DNA from 3 places in the Parafrigoribacterium mesophilum genome. Region 3 is predicted to be linked to each of the others. Evidence: predicted binding sites of a transcription regulator. Region 3 holds the regulator's gene; each other region holds the start of a gene.
The links. Region 3 encodes HrcA, which represses chaperone genes, less so after heat shock. Its sites were predicted from a motif close to TTNGCACTCGNNNNNNNCGAGTGCNAA; they were not measured.

Region 1: the regulator HrcA is predicted to act here: its motif matches at 1,398-1,424, upstream of ABFX56_RS00650 (Hsp20/alpha crystallin family protein).
Region 2: the regulator HrcA is predicted to act here: its motif matches at 1,279-1,305, upstream of groL (chaperonin GroEL).

The regions. Positions count from the first base shown of each region.
Region 1 is NZ_JBDJAF010000001.1:128,611-134,911, reverse strand. Features, by position in the region: gene aroB (3-dehydroquinate synthase) at 1-806, shown strand, start outside; gene ABFX56_RS00650 (Hsp20/alpha crystallin family protein) at 876-1,313, opposite strand; gene ABFX56_RS00645 (type II 3-dehydroquinate dehydratase) at 1,480-1,920, shown strand; gene efp (elongation factor P) at 1,988-2,551, shown strand; gene nusB (transcription antitermination factor NusB) at 2,570-2,992, shown strand; gene pyrR (bifunctional pyr operon transcriptional regulator/uracil phosphoribosyltransferase PyrR) at 3,211-3,738, shown strand; gene ABFX56_RS00625 (aspartate carbamoyltransferase catalytic subunit) at 3,735-4,688, shown strand; gene ABFX56_RS00620 (dihydroorotase) at 4,685-6,046, shown strand; gene ABFX56_RS00615 (PH-like domain-containing protein) at 6,039-6,301, shown strand, end outside.
Region 2 is NZ_JBDJAF010000001.1:1,190,013-1,196,313, forward strand. Features, by position in the region: gene groL (chaperonin GroEL) at 1-1,233, opposite strand, end outside; gene ABFX56_RS05655 (DUF3048 domain-containing protein) at 1,354-2,421, opposite strand; gene ABFX56_RS05660 (cold-shock protein) at 2,501-2,704, opposite strand; gene ABFX56_RS05665 (LytR C-terminal domain-containing protein) at 2,819-3,385, opposite strand; gene ABFX56_RS05670 (DUF3263 domain-containing protein) at 3,425-3,748, opposite strand; gene ABFX56_RS05675 (DUF2332 domain-containing protein) at 3,855-4,817, opposite strand; gene msrB (peptide-methionine (R)-S-oxide reductase MsrB) at 4,944-5,363, shown strand; gene ABFX56_RS05685 (nitroreductase family protein) at 5,393-5,941, shown strand; tRNA gene ABFX56_RS05690 (tRNA-Thr) at 5,998-6,071, shown strand; gene ABFX56_RS05695 (DsbA family protein) at 6,169-6,301, opposite strand, start outside.
Region 3 is NZ_JBDJAF010000001.1:473,418-479,718, forward strand. Features, by position in the region: gene ABFX56_RS02365 (PhoH family protein) at 1-607, opposite strand, end outside; gene ABFX56_RS02370 (histidine triad nucleotide-binding protein) at 597-953, opposite strand; gene ABFX56_RS02375 (16S rRNA (uracil(1498)-N(3))-methyltransferase) at 1,010-1,744, opposite strand; gene dnaJ (molecular chaperone DnaJ) at 1,749-2,846, opposite strand; gene hrcA (heat-inducible transcriptional repressor HrcA) at 2,927-3,949, opposite strand; gene ABFX56_RS02390 (DUF4870 domain-containing protein) at 4,150-4,542, shown strand; gene ABFX56_RS02395 (DUF4870 domain-containing protein) at 4,577-4,948, shown strand; gene hemW (radical SAM family heme chaperone HemW) at 4,990-6,213, opposite strand; gene lepA (translation elongation factor 4) at 6,218-6,301, opposite strand, start outside.

The DNA.
Region 1 (6,301 bases), 340 kb from region 3:
TCACCGACCTCGCCGGGTTCGTCGCCGCAACCTGGCTACGCGGGGTGCGGGTCATCCAGATCCCGACCACTCTGCTCGGCATGGTCGACGCCGCCATCGGCGGAAAGACGGCAGTCAACACCAGCGAGGGCAAGAACCTGGTCGGAGCGTTTTACGCGCCGTCCGCGGTGGTCGCCGACCTGGATGTGCTGGCCGGTCTCGGACAGAATGAGATCCTCGCCGGCTTCGGTGAGGTGGTCAAGTACGGGTTCATCGCCGAGCCGGAGATTCTCGAGGCGATCGAGTCCGACGTCGACACGGCCACGGATGCCACCAGCGACGTGTTCCGGCACCTGGTCGAGCTCTCGGTGGGCATCAAGGCACGCGTCGTCGGACGCGACTTCAAGGAATCCGGGCCGCGCGAAGTGCTCAACTATGGCCATACCCTGGGCCACGCCGTGGAATTCGCGGAACGGTACAAGTGGCGGCACGGGGCCGCCATCAGCGTCGGAATGATGTACGCTGCTGAACTCGCGCGGCTCGGCGGCCGGCTCAGCGACGAGGTCGTGGAGCGGCACCGCAGCATCCTGTCGTCGCTCCAATTGCCGATCGCGTACCCCATAGACCGGTGGAACAGCCTGCTCGAGGCCATGCAGCGCGATAAGAAGACGCGTGGTGGGATGCTTCGCTTCATTGTGCTCGACGACGTGGCCAGGCCGACGGTGCTCGCCGCGCCCGACCTCAGTCTGCTTTTCGCGGCCTACCAGGAGATCGGCTTCGAACGCGGCGGAGTTCAGAAGGCAGGGAAGAGCGTCAAGTCGCGGTAGCGGCATCCTGACGCGAATCGAGGCCAGGAGGAACCCCTCCTGGCCTCGATTCGCCTGCCGCGACGGTCGCTACTGGGCAGCCCCGGCGTTCACCGACTTCGGCTCGCGCGCTCCCGTGGCGACCTCGATCTTGCGCGGCTTCGCCTTCTCGCTGACCGGGATCGTCACGCTCAGCACACCGTTGTCGTAGTTGGCGCTGATTCGGTCGCGGTCGATTCCCTCGCCGAGATTGAGCTGCCGCAGGAACGACCCGGACTGCCGCTCGCGAGCCAGCCACTTGCGGTCGCCTTCGGCGGACAAGGTGCGCTCGGCACGGATCGTCAGGAGCTGGCCGTCGACATCCACGTCCACCGACCCGGGATCGATGCCCGGCAGGTCGGCGTTCAGCACATAGGTGTCGCCGCTACGGAAGAGGTCCATCGGCATCAGCCGCGGCCCTTGACGGGTGTCGAAGAGGGCGCCGGCCGCACGGTCCAATTCGCGGAACGGATCAAAACTCGTTGCCATCGTGATCAACTCCTTTTCTGCCGCCGAAGCGGCGCTTGCTGCTGCTTCCTAAACCTGAGTCGGTGTGACTCAACTATCAAAATATTAGCAGTCTCTGCTGGAGAGTGCTAAGTCGCGAGGCAAGGATTCGTCAGCCGAGAGCGAACGCGCCCGATAGGCTTGGGACATGGTGGCAGTGCTGGTGTTGAACGGGCCGAACCTCGGTCGGCTCGGCTCGCGCGAGCCGGATGTGTACGGCTCGGGAACGTTGGAAGACCTGCGCGGACTGTTGCAGCAGTCCGCTCCGGAGGGCACTGCGATCGACTTGCGTCAGACCAACGACGAGGCCGAACTGATCGGCTGGCTGTATGAGGCGGTCGATCACCGAACTCCGGTCATTCTCAACCCGGCGGCGTTCACGCACTATTCCTATGCGCTACGGGATGCTGCCGCGCTCGTCACCAAGGCCGGTGTCACGCTCATCGAGGTGCACATTTCGAACCCGCACGCACGCGAGGAGTTCCGCCACACGAGTGTGATTTCCGGAGTTGCGACCGGTGTCATCGCCGGATTTGGGTTCGGTTCCTACGTGCTCGCGCTGGACCACATTCTGCGCAGCGCGGCCTGAACCACGTAAACTTCTCTTTCGGTGCTGTTTCTGCGCCACTTTCCCAACCGAACGGATCTCATCTCGCATGGCTTCAACCGCTGACATCAGGAACGGCGTCGTCCTCAACATGGACGGCCAGCTTTGGACCGTGATCGAGTTCCAGCACGTGAAGCCGGGCAAGGGTGGCGCCTTCGTGCGCACCAAGGTCAAGAACGTGGTCACCGGCAAGACGGTCGACCGCACCTTCAACGCCGGTGCGAAAATCGAGACCGAGGTCGTCGACCGCCGCGAATTCCAGTACCTGTACAAGGATGGCGAGGCCTTCGTATTCATGGATGTCGCTGACTACGACCAGATCACCATCCCCGGCACCATCGTCGGCGACGCGGCCAACTTCATGCTGGAGAGCACGAACGTGACCGTCGCTCTGCACAACGGCGACCCGCTCTACGTCGAGCTGCCCGCATCCGTCGTGCTGGAGATCACCTACACCGAGCCCGGCCTGCAGGGGGACCGCTCCACCGGCGGCACCAAGCCGGCGACCGTCGAGACCGGCTACCAGATCCAGGTGCCGCTGTTTCTCGAACAGGGCACGAAGGTCAAGGTCGACACCCGCACGGGGGATTACCTCAGCCGCGTGAACGACTGAGCCGGGCCACTCAAACCTATGAGTGCCAGGACCAAGGCGCGAAAGCGCGCTCTCGATCTGCTGTACGGCGCTGATCTGCGTGAGATTTCGCTCAACAGCGCCCTCGCCATGGAGGCCGCGCGTGCGGTCAACGAACCGAGCCGTGCCGCATCGTGGGACTACGCACGGCAAATAGTGAACGGCATCGCTGAGCACGGCGACGAGATCGACGAGCTGATTGCCACCTACGCGCAGGGCTGGAGCATCGACCGGATGCCGGTGCTGGACCGCGCCATCATCCGGATCGGCATCTGGGAGATTCTGTTCAACGACGACATTCCCACCGGAGTGGCGATCTCGGAGGCTGTGGAGGCCGCGAAGTCGCTCAGCACCGAGGACTCCGGCGGGTTCGTGAACGGTCTGCTCGGCCGAATCGCCCAGACCAAGCCTAGCACTCCCTAGCCTCACCCCTCGGCCGCCCCGCCGGTGATCGAGCCTGTCGAGATCCGAGAAGGTGACCGGGGGTCTCGACGCGCTCGACCACCGGGGAGGGGGCGACCACCGGAAGCGGCTCCACCGGATGACGGGGAACCAGCGGACAGCACGAACCGGCCGGGCGATATAGTGGAGACATTGGACATCCTTGAATTCCGCCCAGAGAGACGGGGAAGGAGGTCAGGATGACTGCACGCGTAATTCTGCAGCACTCTGATATCACGCGCGCATTGACTCGGATCTCACACGAGATCCTCGAGTCGAATCGCGGCGCATCCGGTCTCGTCCTTCTCGGCATCCCGACACGAGGCGTGTTTCTCGCCGACCGTATCGGCAGCACCCTCGCCGGCATTGAGCCGGGTGCCTCCGTGGGGTCCCTCGACGTCACGATGTACCGCGACGATCTGGCGCGGAACCCCACCCGCGCCACGGCCCCGACCCGGCTGCCCGAGGGCGGCATCGACGGCAAAACAGTGGTGCTCGTCGATGACGTGCTCTACTCGGGTCGCACGATCCGCGCCGCCCTGGATGCCCTCGCTGACCTCGGTCGGCCCCGCGCGGTGCGTCTGGCCGTGCTCATCGACCGCGGTCACCGGCAGCTTCCGATCCGTGCCGATTTCGTCGGCAAGAACCTGCCGACCTCTGTGGCGGAACGTGTCAACGTTCGCGTGAGCGAGATCGACGACAACGACGAGGTGACGATCGAGCCATGAGACACCTGCTCTCCACACGAACACTGACCCGTGAGAACGCGGTGCACATTCTCGATGTCGCGGAAGACATGGCGGATGTCGCCCAGCGCGAGGTCAAGAAGCTCCCCACCCTGCGCGGCAAGAGCGTTGTCAACCTGTTCTACGAAGACTCAACGCGAACTCGAATCTCGTTCGAAGTCGCCGCCAAGCGCCTCAGCGCCGACGTGATCAACTTCAGCGCCAAGGGTTCCAGTGTGTCCAAGGGCGAGAGCCTCAAAGACACCGCGCAGACCCTCGCCGCCATGGGTGCCGACGCGGTGGTGATGCGCCACTCCGCCTCCGGAGCACCCCAGGTGCTCGCCGACAGCGGCTGGATCGACGCCGGTATCGTCAACGCCGGAGATGGCACCCACGAGCATCCGACCCAGGCGCTCATCGACGCGTTCACCATCCGCCGGCGTCTGCACGGCACCGCGGCCCGCGGGAAGGCCCTCGACGGAGTGCGTGTTGCCATCGCCGGTGACATCGTGCACTCCCGGGTCGCCAGGTCCAATATCTGGCTGCTCACGACTCTCGGCGCCAGCGTGCACTTGGTCGCTCCGGCCACCCTGCTACCTCAGCACACCGAGCAGTGGCCCGTCACGGTGGGCTTCAGCCTCGACGACGCGATCGGCAAGAACCTTGACGTGCTCATGATGCTGCGTATCCAATCCGAGCGGATGCACGCAGCCTTCTTCCCCAATGCCAGGGAATACTCCAGGCAGTGGGGACTCGACGACGAACGCCTCTCCCGGATGGCCGGCGATACCATGGTCATGCATCCAGGGCCGATGAACCGGGGCCTGGAGATTTCCGCGAGTGCCGCCGATTCGCAGCGGTCGACAGTACGCGAACAGGTGGCAGGCGGAGTTTCGCTGAGAATGGCGGTGCTGTACCTCTTGCTCTCCGGTGAACGGCAGGGGGCAGCATGACCGACGGGCGAAACAGCCAGGACCTCATCGTTCGAGCGGCGACTCTCGTCGACGGATCTCGCACCGACATCCTCGTCTCGGGTGGCAGGATCACCGAACTGGGAACCGCACTCTCCGCGACCGGCGCACGTGTCATCGACGCAGATGGCCTGCTCGCGCTGCCTGGCCTGGTCGATCTGCACACTCACCTGCGTGAGCCGGGCTTCGAGCACAGCGAGACCGTGCTCAGCGGTTCCCGCGCCGCTGCGATCGGCGGCTTCACCGCCGTGCATGCGATGGCCAATACGTCCCCGGTCGCCGACAACGCCGGCGTCGTGGAGCAGGTGGCTTCCCGCGGCGCTGCGGCCGGATACGTCACTGTGCGACCGGTCGGCGCCGTCACCATGGGCCTCGAGGGCCGGCGGTTGGCCGAAATCGGTGCGATGGCAGACAGTCGCGCCGCGGTGCGCGTGTTCTCGGACGACGGCAAGTGCGTTTCGGATGCCCTGCTTATGCGCCGGGCGCTCGAATACGTGAAGACATTCGGCGGCGTCGTAGCGCAGCATGCCCAGGAACCGTCACTCACCGACGGCGCACAGATGAACGAAGGCACCGTCTCGGCCGACCTCGGGCTGGCTGGCTGGCCGGCCGTCGCCGAAGAATCGATCATCGCGCGCGACGTGCTGCTGGCCCACCACGTCGGCGCGCGCCTGCACGTCTGCCACGTCTCCACGGCCGGCGCCGTCGACGTCATCCGCTGGGCGAAGGCCCGCGGCATCGCGGTGACCGCCGAGGTGACCCCGCATCACCTGCTGCTCACCGAGGAACTGGTGCGCGGCTACGACGGCCGGTTCAAAGTCAACCCGCCGCTGCGTACCGATGAAGATGTGCACGCACTGCGCGCCGGACTCGCCGACGGCACCATCGACATCGTCGCCACCGACCACGCCCCGCATCCGCAGGAGGCGAAGGAGTGTGAGTGGGACGCTGCCGCGTTCGGCATGGTCGGTCTGGAGTCCGCACTGTCGGTCGTGCAATCCGCCGTCGTCGACACTGGAATTATCGGCTGGTCGGATGTCGCCCGGGTACTGTCCAGGGAGCCGGCCAGCATCGGCGGACTCGCAGGCTACGACTCCGGTATCGTTGAAGGGGCGACAGAGTTCACTCTTTATGACCCGCGCGGAAGCTTTCTCTTCGACCACACCAGGTTGCACGGCAAGGGAATCAACTCTCCGTTTCTCGGGGTGACCCTGCCAGGCAGGGTGATGGCCACCGTCCACCACGGCTATCCGACGGTGCTCGATGGGAAGCTCCTCGAAGCCGATACCGTCGCAGCCAATGCAGAGGCACGGCGCAGAACAGGAGCACAGCGTGGATAGGGCACTACCGGTCATCATCATCGCGATCCTGACGGTGCTCGCGCTCCTCGGCATGTACTGGGGTTGGCGCGGACGCCAGAAACGCCAGGCCACGCTCCCGCATCCGCAGACGGCACCGGCCGCGCTCGGCACCGAGATTCTGCGCTGCGACTGCCTGTATGTCGCCACGACGCTCGCCGCCCAGCCGCTGGAGCGAATCGCTGTCTCCGGACTGGGCTTCCCCGGCCAGGCCGGCGTACTCGTCACCGAACGCGG
Region 2 (6,301 bases), 720 kb from region 3:
GGCGACGATGCCCTCTTCGACGGCAGCCTTCGCGTTGCGGACGGCGTCTTCGATGCGGTGCTTGCGCTCCTTGAGCTCGACCTCGGTGGCAGCGCCGGCCTTGATGACGGCAACCCCGCCGGCCAGCTTCGCGAGCCGCTCCTGCAGCTTCTCACGGTCGTAGTCGCTGTCGGTGTTCTCGATCTCGGCGCGGATCTGCTTGACCCGACCGGCGATCTGCTCGGCGTCGCCGCCGCCGTCCACGATCGTGGTCTCGTCCTTCGTGACGACGATCTTGCGCGCACGACCCAGCAGGTCGAGGGTGGCGTTCTCCAGCTTGAGACCGACCTCCTCGGCGATGACCTGGCCGCCGGTGAGGATCGCGATGTCCTGCAACTGCGCCTTACGACGGTCGCCGAAGCCCGGTGCCTTGACGGCGACGGACTTGAAGATGCCGCGGATCTTGTTGACCACCAGGGTGGCCAGAGCCTCGCCGTCGATGTCCTCGGCGATGATGAGCAGCTGCTTGCCGCTCTGGATCACCTTGTCGACGATGGGCAGCAGGTCCTTGATGTTCGAGATCTTGGAGTTCGCGATCAGGATGTAGGCGTCTTCGAAGACCGCCTCCTGACGCTCCGGGTCGGTGACGAAGTAGGGGTTGATGAACCCCTTGTCGAACCGCATGCCCTCGGTGAGCTCCAGCTCGGTGCCGAACGTGTTCGACTCCTCAACCGTGACAACGCCTTCCTTGCCCACCTTGTCGATGGCCTCGGCGATCAGCGCGCCGATTTCCTCGTCAGCGGCGGAGATGGATGCGGTGGCCGCGATCTCTTCCTTGGTCTCGATGGGCTTCGCCTTGGCGACCAGCGCCTCGGTGACGGCGGCGACGGCCTTCTCGATGCCGCGCTTGAGGCTGATCGGGTCCGCACCGGCTGCGACGTTGCGCAGGCCCTCGCGCACCAGCGCCTGGGCGAGCACCGTCGCGGTGGTCGTTCCGTCGCCGGCGACGTCATCCGTCTTCTTGGCGACTTCCTTGACCAGCTCGGCGCCGATCTTCTCGTACGGGTCGTCGAGTTCGATCTCCTTGGCGATCGACACACCGTCGTTCGTGATTGTGGGCGCGCCCCACTTCTTTTCCAGCACGACGTTACGGCCGCGCGGGCCAAGCGTCACCTTGACAGTGTCGGCCAGAGTATTAAGGCCGCGCTCGAGGCCGCGTCTGGCCTCTTCGTTGAAAGCAATGATCTTTGCCATGTGTGTTTCTCGTCCCTCCCGGACGTCGTAAAACTTACAACACCTTTGGCACTCTCAGTGAGAGAGTGCTAAATGATTCTGGCACTCCACCCAAGAGAGTGCAAGTGAGCGCATCGGTCGCTACGGTGCGGTGAACTGCACACTGCCCGCGGTGGGAATCATTTCGATCCAGGTGTTGCCGGCGGACAGGCGCACGGCGACGCCGTTGTCGTCCACGATGGCGATCGGGGCGGTGGCGGATGCCTTCGACCAGGTGGCGTGCACGGTGCCACCGCCGGTGCTGACCCAGGCCTCGCCGCTGCCGATCAGCAGGGTCTTGGGGACGCCGAGGGAGTTGTCGACGCCGACCCGCAGCACGACGACATTGGTGGCGGTGAGTTGATGCCCGGCGTTGTCCAGATCGGCGTGCCCGTTCTGCGCACGCAGGAACAGCTTGGTGGCGGCGTCATAAGTCCAGCTGCCGTTGCTGATGCCGGCGAAACTGTAGTTGACGGCGGCGGTCGGACTGCCGTCCTTGGCTGCGGTCGCCGATGCGACATCTGCGGCGTAGGCGAACTGCTGCGGTGGCGCGGGCAAAGATGCGTGCTGGGCGAGCACCTCTTTCGCCTTCACCAAGACGTTGTGGGGCGCCCTCTTCTCCTTGGTGCGGTAGAACGTCGACGCGGTATCGGGTTGGCCGTGGATCGCGTTGTAGACCGGAGTGTGCCGCATGAGATCGACGAACCGCTGCTGGCCACCGGAGTAGCACACGACGCCTGCGAACGGGGACAGGATGTCCGGGTCCATGGGCCGGATCGACCGCACCGGACCGAGCAGGTCGGGAATGTCCGACTGCCACAGCGCCACGTACCGAGTCAGGCCGCCCTCGACCAGTTCCTCGAACACGATGTCGGTGCGCTCCAAACCGACCTGCGGCCGCGCATCCGGGTGGTTGTCGATCTTGGCCGCGATCGACGCGTGCGCGAGCGAGCCGGCCGGCACCGTCGTTCCGCGCAACGGCGCCACTTCGGTCGGCGGGGGCGCCTCGTAGGTGGAACTCGGCGTTGGGCTCGGGCTCGGCGCCCGGCTGGGCGGGGGCGCGATGGCACCCGCGGTGCATCCCGACAACACCAGCGCTACCGCCAGGGCGCACGCAGCACCGATCAGTCCGCGGGCGCGTAGGCGCGGTGTAGTCAGCCGATTCCCCATGGGGGACAGACTAGTGCCGGCGGATGGCCCCGGCGGCACGCGATCAGGCGTGGCTGGGGAAAAGATGGCGCCGGCCGATTCAGGCCAGGCGCACGGACTCCGCCTGCGGTCCCTTGTTGCCGGTTCCTACCTCGAAAACGACGCGCTGCCCTTCCTCAAGAACCTTGTAGCCGGACATATCGATCGCGGAGTAGTGGACGAAGACATCCTGTCCCTCCCCCTCGACGGTGATAAAGCCGTAGCCCTTTTCAGCGTTGAACCATTTCACGGTCCCATTCGCCATGTGACACTCCCTTGTACAACGTGCCGCTGGTGAAGCGGTTGACCCAGATAATAACGTGCCTGGGACCCGCTCAGGGACACTGGTGGACCAAAAGGGCTGCGGATGTCGCTATCGCTACGCGCCCGGCTTGTAATCGGAGCCGAGAAGAACCGTGATCGGCGACGCGGGGAAGTCGTTCGACAGTCGCACTTCGCCCACTTTCAACGAGGCGACGATGGCCCGGGCGGCGCCTTCGTTGACCGGGTCCGAGTAGTAGACCACCGTCTTTTCCACGTTCTGTGCGGATGCGTTGAGCCGACTGCCGGTGCCTTCCTCTGCGCCGTTCCAGCCCTCGGCGACCAGCTTGTCGCCCACCTGATTGGCCAGCTGCGGCGTGGTCGTGCCGTTGAGGATGGTGATCGGGATGTCAGGATCCAGCTTGGGTTCGGCGGTAGGGGTGCTCGAGGCAGTGGCGCTCGAGGCGGCACTGGGGGTGTTCACGTACTGGCTGCTGAACGGATTGCCGCGGTTGGTGATCAGCGAGAGCACGGTCAACCCGCCGACGATGAGCACGATCGTCGCCACGACCGCCCACAGCAGCCCGATCCATCCGCGTCCCTTCCGCGGCGGGGCGCGGTGGGCTCCGCGTCGCAACAGGTCGTCGGGGAGGTCGTCAAAGCGGTCGTGGGGGTAGATAACCATAGTTCTCTCGCTTGGTCCTGCGTTCGAGCGGTGCGCTGATCAGCAGCCCGAGCCGGACCCGGATTCCCTCCTGAGGTTGGTCCCGTCCAACCGAGCGGTGAGCCGGGCGGCGCGCAGCCGCTGCAATCGCTTCACCAGCATCGGGTCGTGCACCGCTGCGATCGGGGAGTCGATGACCGCGTTCAGCATTTGATAGTACCGGGCCGCAGAGACGTCGAATTCTCCTCGGATAGCCTGTTCCTTGGCGTCAGCGCGGCGCCACCAGCGGCGCTCGAACTCGAGGATGTCCAGTTGCTGTTGGGAGAGGGAATCGGTGGAGGGCTCGGACGGTGCGGCATCGTCCGGCTCCAACTCCACGGTCATCCCTTCGCCAGGAGATCATCCTGATCGGCACATTTCTTCGGCCCGGTGCCATCCTAAACGCGGCGCGCTGGGAGGCTCGTTTGGCGCGGCCGTTCAGCCGGCACACTCAGGCGCCGGCGAGCCAGTGGATGCTGTGTCCATGCGGCGCCGCATAGGCGACGGGCTCCGCGTTTTCGGCCAGGACGAACATTCCGTCGTCCGGTGGCGCCGGCAAGCGCGCCTGCACCTCGGCCAGCACCGCAGGCCCTTCCAGCGATATCCAGTGGGCGCCGGTGCAGCGGACCGCCGTGACGAATCGGGCCCGGTCGACTCGGCTGAGGTAGACCAGGGTTCCGCAGCTGACCACGACCAGCCTCGCCTCGGCGGGCGCTTGTGCGGCCACCGTCGCCAGCGCATCCACCGCGTCACCGGGCACGATCCGGGGCGAATGGGCGGACACGATATCGATGGCGAGGCGGATGCGGGCAAGACGTGCGTGCTGTTCCGGCCAGATCAGGGTCTCCAGCCAGTTGCGGTCATCCTGGTTACGCACGTCGAGGGGCGCGAGGTCGATTCCGGCGCGCCAGACGATGGTGGGAAGAGTCGTCGGGATAGGGACGCTTCCGCGCGTCTCGCATTCCAACAACACCGTGCTCGGGCCGGCGGCCGGATCCAGGGGGGCCGCCGCGTCGTAGCGGTAGCTGTACCGGTCCGGGTAGAGGCACAGTCCGGCGCTGGCTCCCACTTCCAGCAGGGCGAGCGGGCCGGGGAGGCGTGCCAGCAGCGGCAGCACGGCGGCGCAGCGTCCTGGTTCGTTGGTCTGCGTTGAGCGACGCAGCGCCTCCTGGCGCACCGCCGGCCAGTGCGCGACCAGCCAGTCCCGGAACGGTCCGTACTCGCCCTCGGGCGCCCCGAGCAGGCGCGACACGGCGAAGATCAGGTTCGGCTGCCGCCTGGCCAGCGGCAGCTCGTGCAGCAGCCGCAACACCGGCTCATCCCCGGCGACCCCGGTCGCCCACCCCTCGTACACCAGCGACCGGCCGTGAGCCTCGCCGGAGAAATTGCTGTACCAGTTCGAGGTGCGCCCCATCCGGTCATCCTCTCACCGTCTCAGTTGTGCGTCGTATCGTGACCGGCGCGGAACAATTCGGAGCGAACCCGGGTTTAATGGCTATGCGACCGATCGGTGCGCCACTGGGTGCACGAGGGAGAAGACATGAACTACAAGGTGACTAAGAGCGAGCAGGAATGGCTCGAGGAACTGGGTCCCCAGAAGTACGCGACACTGCGTGAGGCAGCGACCGAACGTCCCTGGACCGGGGAACTGCTCGACGAGAAGCGCGAGGGCATCTTCACCTGTGGGGCCTGCGGTGCCGAGCTGTTCAAGAGCGGCACGAAGTTCGACTCGTCGTGTGGATGGCCGAGCTTCTACGAGTCGGTGCGTCCGGAAGCCGTCGAACTCATCGAAGACATGAGCCTGGGTATGAGCCGTACCGAGGTGCGGTGCGCGAACTGCGGATCCCATCTGGGCCACGTGTTCCCCGACGGATTCGGCACTCCCACGGGAAACCGGTACTGCATGAACTCGGTAGCGCTGAACTTTCAGGAGTCCGCTGCCGACGAGGACGCCAAATAGCGAACGCACGGCGCACGCTGCTGGACGCGATGGCGCGCCGTCGTTCCTACCCGGCGGTGACCGCCGACGCGCCCAGCCATGAGCAACTGCTTCCGCTGCTGGCGGTGGCCGGGCGGGTGGCCGACCACGGGTCATTGAGACCGTGGCGTCTGCTGGAGGTGAGGGGCAACGCTCGGGACCGCCTCGGTGGGGCGTTGGCGCAGGCCTGGGCTGATGCCCACCAGGGCGCACCAGAGGACCGCGAACGCCACGCCGGCAGAATGGCAGTCAAACCGCTGCGAGCACCGCTTCTGATCGCGATCGTGGCGGTTCACCGGATCAGCCAGAAGGTGACCTTCTGGGAGCAGGACGCCGCCGCGGCTGGCGTTGCGCACCTGCTCAGTCTCGCCTTGGACGACGCCGGGTGGGGCGTCATGTGGCGCACAGGCTCGTTCACCGACTCACCGCAGGTCCGGGCCATGCACGGCCTGGACGAGACGGAACACCTGCTCGGTTGGCTCTACGTCGGCGGACGCCCGCCAGGCGCACTCCAGCACAAAAGTCCTCTTGACCCGGCCGACTTCCTGACGGTGTTATAGCCCAGGACGACGCGCGGCCAATGTCGGCCGCTCAAGTAATATGGGGTGTTCCATCCGCCCCCTTAGCTCAGTTGGCCAGAGCACCGCTCTTGTAAAGCGGGGGTCGTCGGTTCGAATCCGACAGGGGGCTCATCATGCTCAGCGGGGTCTCGAGGTTTCGACACTTCGACAAGCTCGGTGGAGTCCAGGCTCAACCACCGGTACGGCCACCGGGTGGGGCCGGGCTACTACGGGGTCGGTGACACCGACGGCGACGGCGACGGCGACGGCTCCTGGGTGTAGTTGTCGCCGGCCACCTTCAGCAAGAAGTTCGAGAACTCCTCCGGATTGAACGCACCGGACGCATCCGTCGTGTATTTG
Region 3 (6,301 bases):
AAAGCGGCCGCAGGTAGGGGTCGATCTTGTCGGTCAGGGTGCCCGGGAGGTAGCCGAGGCGCTCACCCGCCTCCACGGCCGGCCGGGTGAGGATGATGCGGTCGACCTCTTTGCGTTGCAGCGCCTGAACGGCCTTCGCCATGGCCAGATAGGTCTTGCCGGTGCCGGCCGGGCCGATGCCGAACACGATGGTGTTGTCGTCGATCGCGTCGACGTACTCCTTCTGACCCGCGGTGCGGGGACGGATGCTCTTGCCTCCGCGGGTGAGGATCGCCTGGCTGAGCAACTCGGCAGGGCTTGTGGACGGTTCACCGGCCAGGAACCGGGCCGATTCGCGCACCTCTGACGGGGCGAGGTCGTGACCGGTCTTCACCATCGTGATGAGTTCTTGCACCAGACGGTGGGCGGCCTGCACCTGCTCCTGCGGGCCGGTCAGCGTGATCTCGTTGCCGCGCGCGAGCACGTCCACGAGCGGGAACTGCTTCTCGACGGTGCGCAGTAACCGGTCCTCGGGGCCGAGAAGGCGGACCATGGCGACGTCGTCGACCCGCAACTGCACCCTGGCGCTGCCGGGCTCTCCCGCAAGGAAAATGTCGCTACTGGGCAAGGGTGCCTTCCGGCAACTCTCCGCCGAGAACGTGCGCGTGCACGTGGAACACCGTCTGTCCCGCCGAGGAGCCGGTGTTGAACACCAGCCGGAACTCGCCGTTGCTGAACTGCTTCGCCAGCTGATCGGCCGTCGCGACCAGTTCGGCCAGCAGGTTGGGGTTGGCCGCGGCCAATTCGGTGACGTTCCGGTAGTCGCCGGCCTTGGGCAAGACCAGGATGTGCACGGGGGCCTGCGGGGCGATGTCGTTGAAGGCGATGATGCGGTCGTTTTCGAACACGATGTCGGCGGGGATGTCCCGGTCGATGATCTTCGTGAAGATCGAACGCTCGTCGCTGTCTGCCATGTGCTCCATCGTAACCGCCGCGCCGTGATCACGCCCGGCCGGGCGAGCCGGTCCGCTCACCATCGCCCCAGCACACCGTTCAGTGCCGCGATCGCGGCGGGGCCCGCGGTGGAGGTGCGCAGCACCGCGTCCCCGAGGCGCACCGCGCGGGCGCCGGCCCGCGTCAGGGTGTCCAGTTCCTCCGGCGCGATCCCGCCCTCCGGGCCGACCACCAGCACCAGGTCCCTGGCGTCCTGCTCTGCTGCGACGGCGGTCAGGTTCAATTGCGCGCCCGGGGCGAGCACGAGCATCCGGGTCGCCTCGGCCTGTCGCGCGAGTTCGGTTGTGGTCAGTTGATCGGCCACCGCCGGGATCCACGGTCGCAGTGATTGCTTGGTGGCCTCTCGAACGATGCTGGCCCAGCGCTCGCGGCCCTTGTCCGCCTTGGCACCCTGCCAGCGCACGATCGAGCGTTGTGCCGCCCAGGGGATCACCGTGTCGACGCCGAGTTCGGTGGCCGCCTGAATCGCCAACTCGTCCCGGCCGCCCTTGGCCAGCGCCTGCACCAGGGTGAGCGTCGGTGCTGGCGCGGGGACCCGGCGCACCTCCTGGGCCCGGATCGCCAGCCGGTCCGCCGCCGCCTCCAGCACCGGGCCGGTGACCACCAGTCCGCTGCCGTTGCCGATCGAGAGGGTCTCGCCGACCCGAATCCGGCTGACGACCACGGCGTGCCGGGCTTCCGCGCCGAGGATCGACACCGTCGAGCCGACTGCGGCATCCGTCAGCTGCTCGTTCAGGTAGAAGTGCGCCATCCGGTTACAGGTTCAGGAACCGATCGCGCAGTTTCTGGAACATGCCCTGCTGGAACCGGGTCAAGGTCGGCGGCGTCACCTTGTGGCTGCGGGCGAACTGTTTGATCAGGTCCTGCTGCTTGTGGTCGAGTTTGGTCGGGGTGGCCACTTGGATGCCGATCTTGAGGTCGCCGCGGCCGCTGCCGCGCAGCCGGGTGATGCCGCGTTCCTTGATCGTGAGCACGTCGGAGCTTTGGATGCCGGGCCGGATGTCGACCCGCACCTCGCCGTCCAGGGTCTTCAGCGTTGCCGTGGTGCCCAGGATGGCATCGGACATCTGCACCTCGAGGGTCGCCAGGAGGTCGTCGCCGTTGCGGCTGAACACCTCGTGGTGGCGCACCTTGATTTCGAGGTACAGGTCGCCGTTCGGTCCGCCGGCCGGGCCGACCTCACCCTGGGAAGGCAGTTGCAGGCGCACACCGGTGTCGACGCCGGCGGGAATGTCGACCGGAATGCTGCGCCGGGCGCGCACTCGACCCTGGCCCTGGCAGGTCGCGCACGGGTTCGGGATGACGGTGCCGTAGCCGCGGCAGGTGGCGCACGGGCTGGAGGTCATCACGTTGCCCAGCAGTGAGCGCACGGCGCGTTGGATCTGGCCGGTCCCGTGGCAGATGTCGCAGGTCACCGGGCGGGTGCCGGGCGCGCAGCACGAACCGCCGCAGGTCTCGCAGAGCACGGCGGTGTCGACCTCCACGTCGCGGTGGGCGCCGAAGATGACCTCGTCGAGGTCGACCTCCACCCGCAGCAGCGCGTCCTGGCCGCGTTCTTTCCTGGACCGGGGACCCCTGGTGGTGCCGCCGCCGAAGAACGTCTCGAAGATGTCGCCGAAGCCGCCGAACCCGTTACCGCCGAACCCGGCTTGCGGGCCCAGGTCGTATTGCTGTCGCTGCTCGGGGTCGGACAGCACGTCGTAGGCGTGCGTGACGTCTTTGAACCGCTCGGAGGCATCCGCGCCGGGGTTGACGTCGGGGTGCAACTGTCGCGCCAGTTTGCGGTACGCCTTCTTGATTTGGTCCAGCGTGGCATCCCGCGGGACGCCCAGTACTTCGTAGTGGTCAGTCAATCCAGTTCCTCATTCGCCCCACGTGATGGGTTCGGCCGGCGCAGGGCGCGGCCTGCCGCCCAGGCGTGGTGGTCAGCGTGTCAATCGTCGCCCAGCAGGCGGGACAGGTAGCGCGCCACCGCACGCACCGCGGCCATGTTGTTCGAGTAATCCATTCTCGTCGGTCCGAGTACCCCGAGCCGAGCCAATTCGCCCCGCGAGGCCGTGTAGCCGGTGGTGAGCACGGATGCCTCTCCCAGTCCGAACTGCGCGTTCTCCCGTCCGATGCTCACCGAAACGCCGGTGCGGTCGGGCTCCATCTCGCCGAACAGTTTGAGCAGGGTGACCTGTTCTTCGATGGCTTCCAAGACCGGAAAGATGCTTCCGGCGAAGTCCTCTTCGGTGCGGACCAGGTTCGCGGTGCCGGCCATCACGAGCTTGTCATGCCGGCCGGCGGCGACCTGCTCCATCAAGCTGGTGACCACCTGGGTGACCATGGCCACGTGCCGCGCCGAGAACGTGGCGGGGATCTCCTTCAGCGCCGCACCGGCATCCGCCAGCCCGGTCCCGGCGATCGCGGCGTTCAACTTCGCACGCAGTTCCGCCACCAGCAGCTCGTCGAATTCTTCCCGAACGTCGATCAGTCGCTGCTCGACCCGCCCGGTATCCGTGATCAACACCGTCATGAGCCGCGTCGACCCCAGAGGCACCAGTTCGATGTGCCGCACCCGCGCGTGCGCGACGGACGGGTACTGCACCAGCGCGACCTGGTGGGTGAGCTGGGACAGCAGTCGCACCGTGCGCACCAGCACTTCGTCCATGTCGGCTGAGGCGCCGAGGAAGGTTTCGATCGCGTGCCGCTGGGCCTGGCTCAACGGTCGCAAGTCCGCGAGATGATCGACGAAGACACGGTAGCCCTTGTCGGTGGGGATGCGGCCCGACGAGGTGTGCGGCGCCACGATGAGGTCTTCCTCCTCCAAGAGCGCCATATCGTTGCGGATGGTGGCCGCCGACACGCCGAAGGCATGGCGGTCAACAATCGACTTCGACCCGACCGGCTCGCGAGACGCCACGTAGTCCTTCACGATGACGCGGAGGACATCGAGACCCCGCTCCGAAACCATCGCGCGCTCCCCTCCACTTAGCACTCGCATTATCCGACTGCCAATTCTACCGCGAGAGGGTCCGGTCGGGGGCATTGTGTGGCATCCGGGCGAACAGTACTCTCTGGGGTGAGTTCATGCGCGTGCCGGTTCGTGTGGCTTCGCGCCTGACCTGCCCCGGCTGCCATCGGCCGAGGTCGGCGTACCCGAAAGGCATGGCCATGACCGACACCAACCCGCCGCAGGCGGCGGCGCCGCTGACTGCGGAGGAAGACAAGCAGTGGGCGACGTTCGCGCACTTCGGCAACATCATCGTGTTGATCCCCGCCCTCATCATCTATGTCGTGTTCAAAGACCGCGGACGGCTGGTGCGCCAGGAGTCCACGGAAGCGCTGAACTGGACGATCAACGTGGCGGGCGCACTGGTCGCCATCTGGATCCTCGAGGCGATCTTCACGTTCATCCCGTTCGTCGGCTGGATCATCAATCTTCTGCTGTTGTTCGCCCTCTGGGCGCTGATCATCGTCAACGTGATCTTCGCCATCATGGGCGGTGTGAGAGTGAGCAATGGCGGCAGCTACCGCTATCCGGCGAACATCCGCTGGATCAAGTAGTGCGCCGAACCGGCCCGCTTGCTTTAATGGGCAGATGTCGCAGTCCACTCCACCCCCAGGCCCGTATCAGGCCGCTCAGCCGCTGAACCCAGCCGACGAGAAGCTGTGGTCGACACTCGTCCACATCGGTGGGATCTTCTTCTACTTCCTGCCCGCGCTCATCGGCTATCTACTGCTCAAAGACCGCGGGCCGTTCGTGCGGCAACACACGACCACGGCGCTGAATTTTCAGATCACGATCGCCATCGCCAGCATTATCGGTGGCATCACGACCGTCATCCTGATCGGTTTCCTGATCCTTGCCGCGGCCGCCATCGTGAACCTGGTGTTCAGCATCATCGCCGCGGTGGCCGCCAATCGGGGCGAGTACTACGAGTACCCGCTCGCCATCAAATTCGTCAAGTAGGCGCAGGCACCGATGGGCAGGCACCGATGGGCAGGCACCGATCAGTCCAGCAGCCTGCGCACCACGACATCGGCCAGCAGTCGTCCGGTGAGGGTCAGCACGACCCTGCCCTGGAACGCGGCTGACGGGTCCACGAGCCCTTCGGCGATGAGTCCGGCGACGGCGGTGCGGCCGGATGCGGTCAGTTCGCTGGTCGGGACGCCGTCGCGGATGCGACTGAGCAGCAGCACCCGCTCCACCCGGCGGGTCTGCGCATCCAGAGTCTCCCGGCCGGCCGCCGGCGACAAACCGGCGAGCACCCGCTCGGCGTAGGCGGCCGGATGCCTCACGTTCCACCAGCGCACCCCGCCGACGTGACTGTGCGCGCCCGGCCCGACGCCCCACCAGTCGTGACCCTGCCAGTAGGCCAGGTTGTGCCGCGACCGGTGTTCGTCGCCGGTGGCCCAGTTGCTCACCTCGTACCACTGGAATCCGGCGTCCGACAGCACCGCATCCGCGAGTTCGTACATGTCCGCCTGCAGATCTTCGTTGGGCTGCGCCACCTCGCCGCGCCGGATCTGCCTGGCCAGCTTCGTGCCGGTCTCAACGATCAGGCAGTACGCGGAGAGATGGTCGGGCTGCTGGGCGATGGCGGCGTGAAGTGAGCGCCGCCAGTCGTCGATGCTCTCGGAAGGGGTGCCGTAGATCAGGTCCAGGCTCACCTGAAGCCCGGCATCGCGGGCCCACCGCACGACGAGCGGAATCCGATCCGGGTCGTGGGTGCGTTCCAGCGTGGCGAGCACGTGCGGCACAGCCGACTGCATCCCGAACGACACCCGTGTGAATCCGGCGGCCTTCAACGCGAGCAGGTACCTAGCGTCAACGGAGTCCGGGTTGGCCTCGGTGGTCACCTCGGCGCCGGGCACCAATCCCCAGGTGTCCACGATGGTGTGGAACATGTCGGCGAGGTTCTCCACCGGCAGCAGCGTCGGTGTGCCGCCGCCGAAGAAGACCGTGGACACCGGCCGCGGCGGGATCGGCGTGCGTTCCAGCACGGTGCGGGCCTGGCCGAGCTCGAGGATGGCCTGGGCGGCGTAGTCGCTGCGCTTCACCCCTCGAAGTTCCGGGGCGGTGTAGGTGTTGAAGTCGCAGTATCCGCAGCGTGCCTTGCAAAACGGGACGTGTACATACACGCCGAAGTGGCGGTGCTCGGCCCCGACAGCCACCGAGTCCGGCAGCAGGCCGTCATCCGGGGCCGGGTCGGCGATCGGCAGAGCGCTTCCCACGCGCCTACTTCTTCTCTTTCTTCTCCGTGTCCCCGGTGAGGGCCGCCACGAACGCCTCCTGCGGCACCTCGACCCGGCCGACCATCTT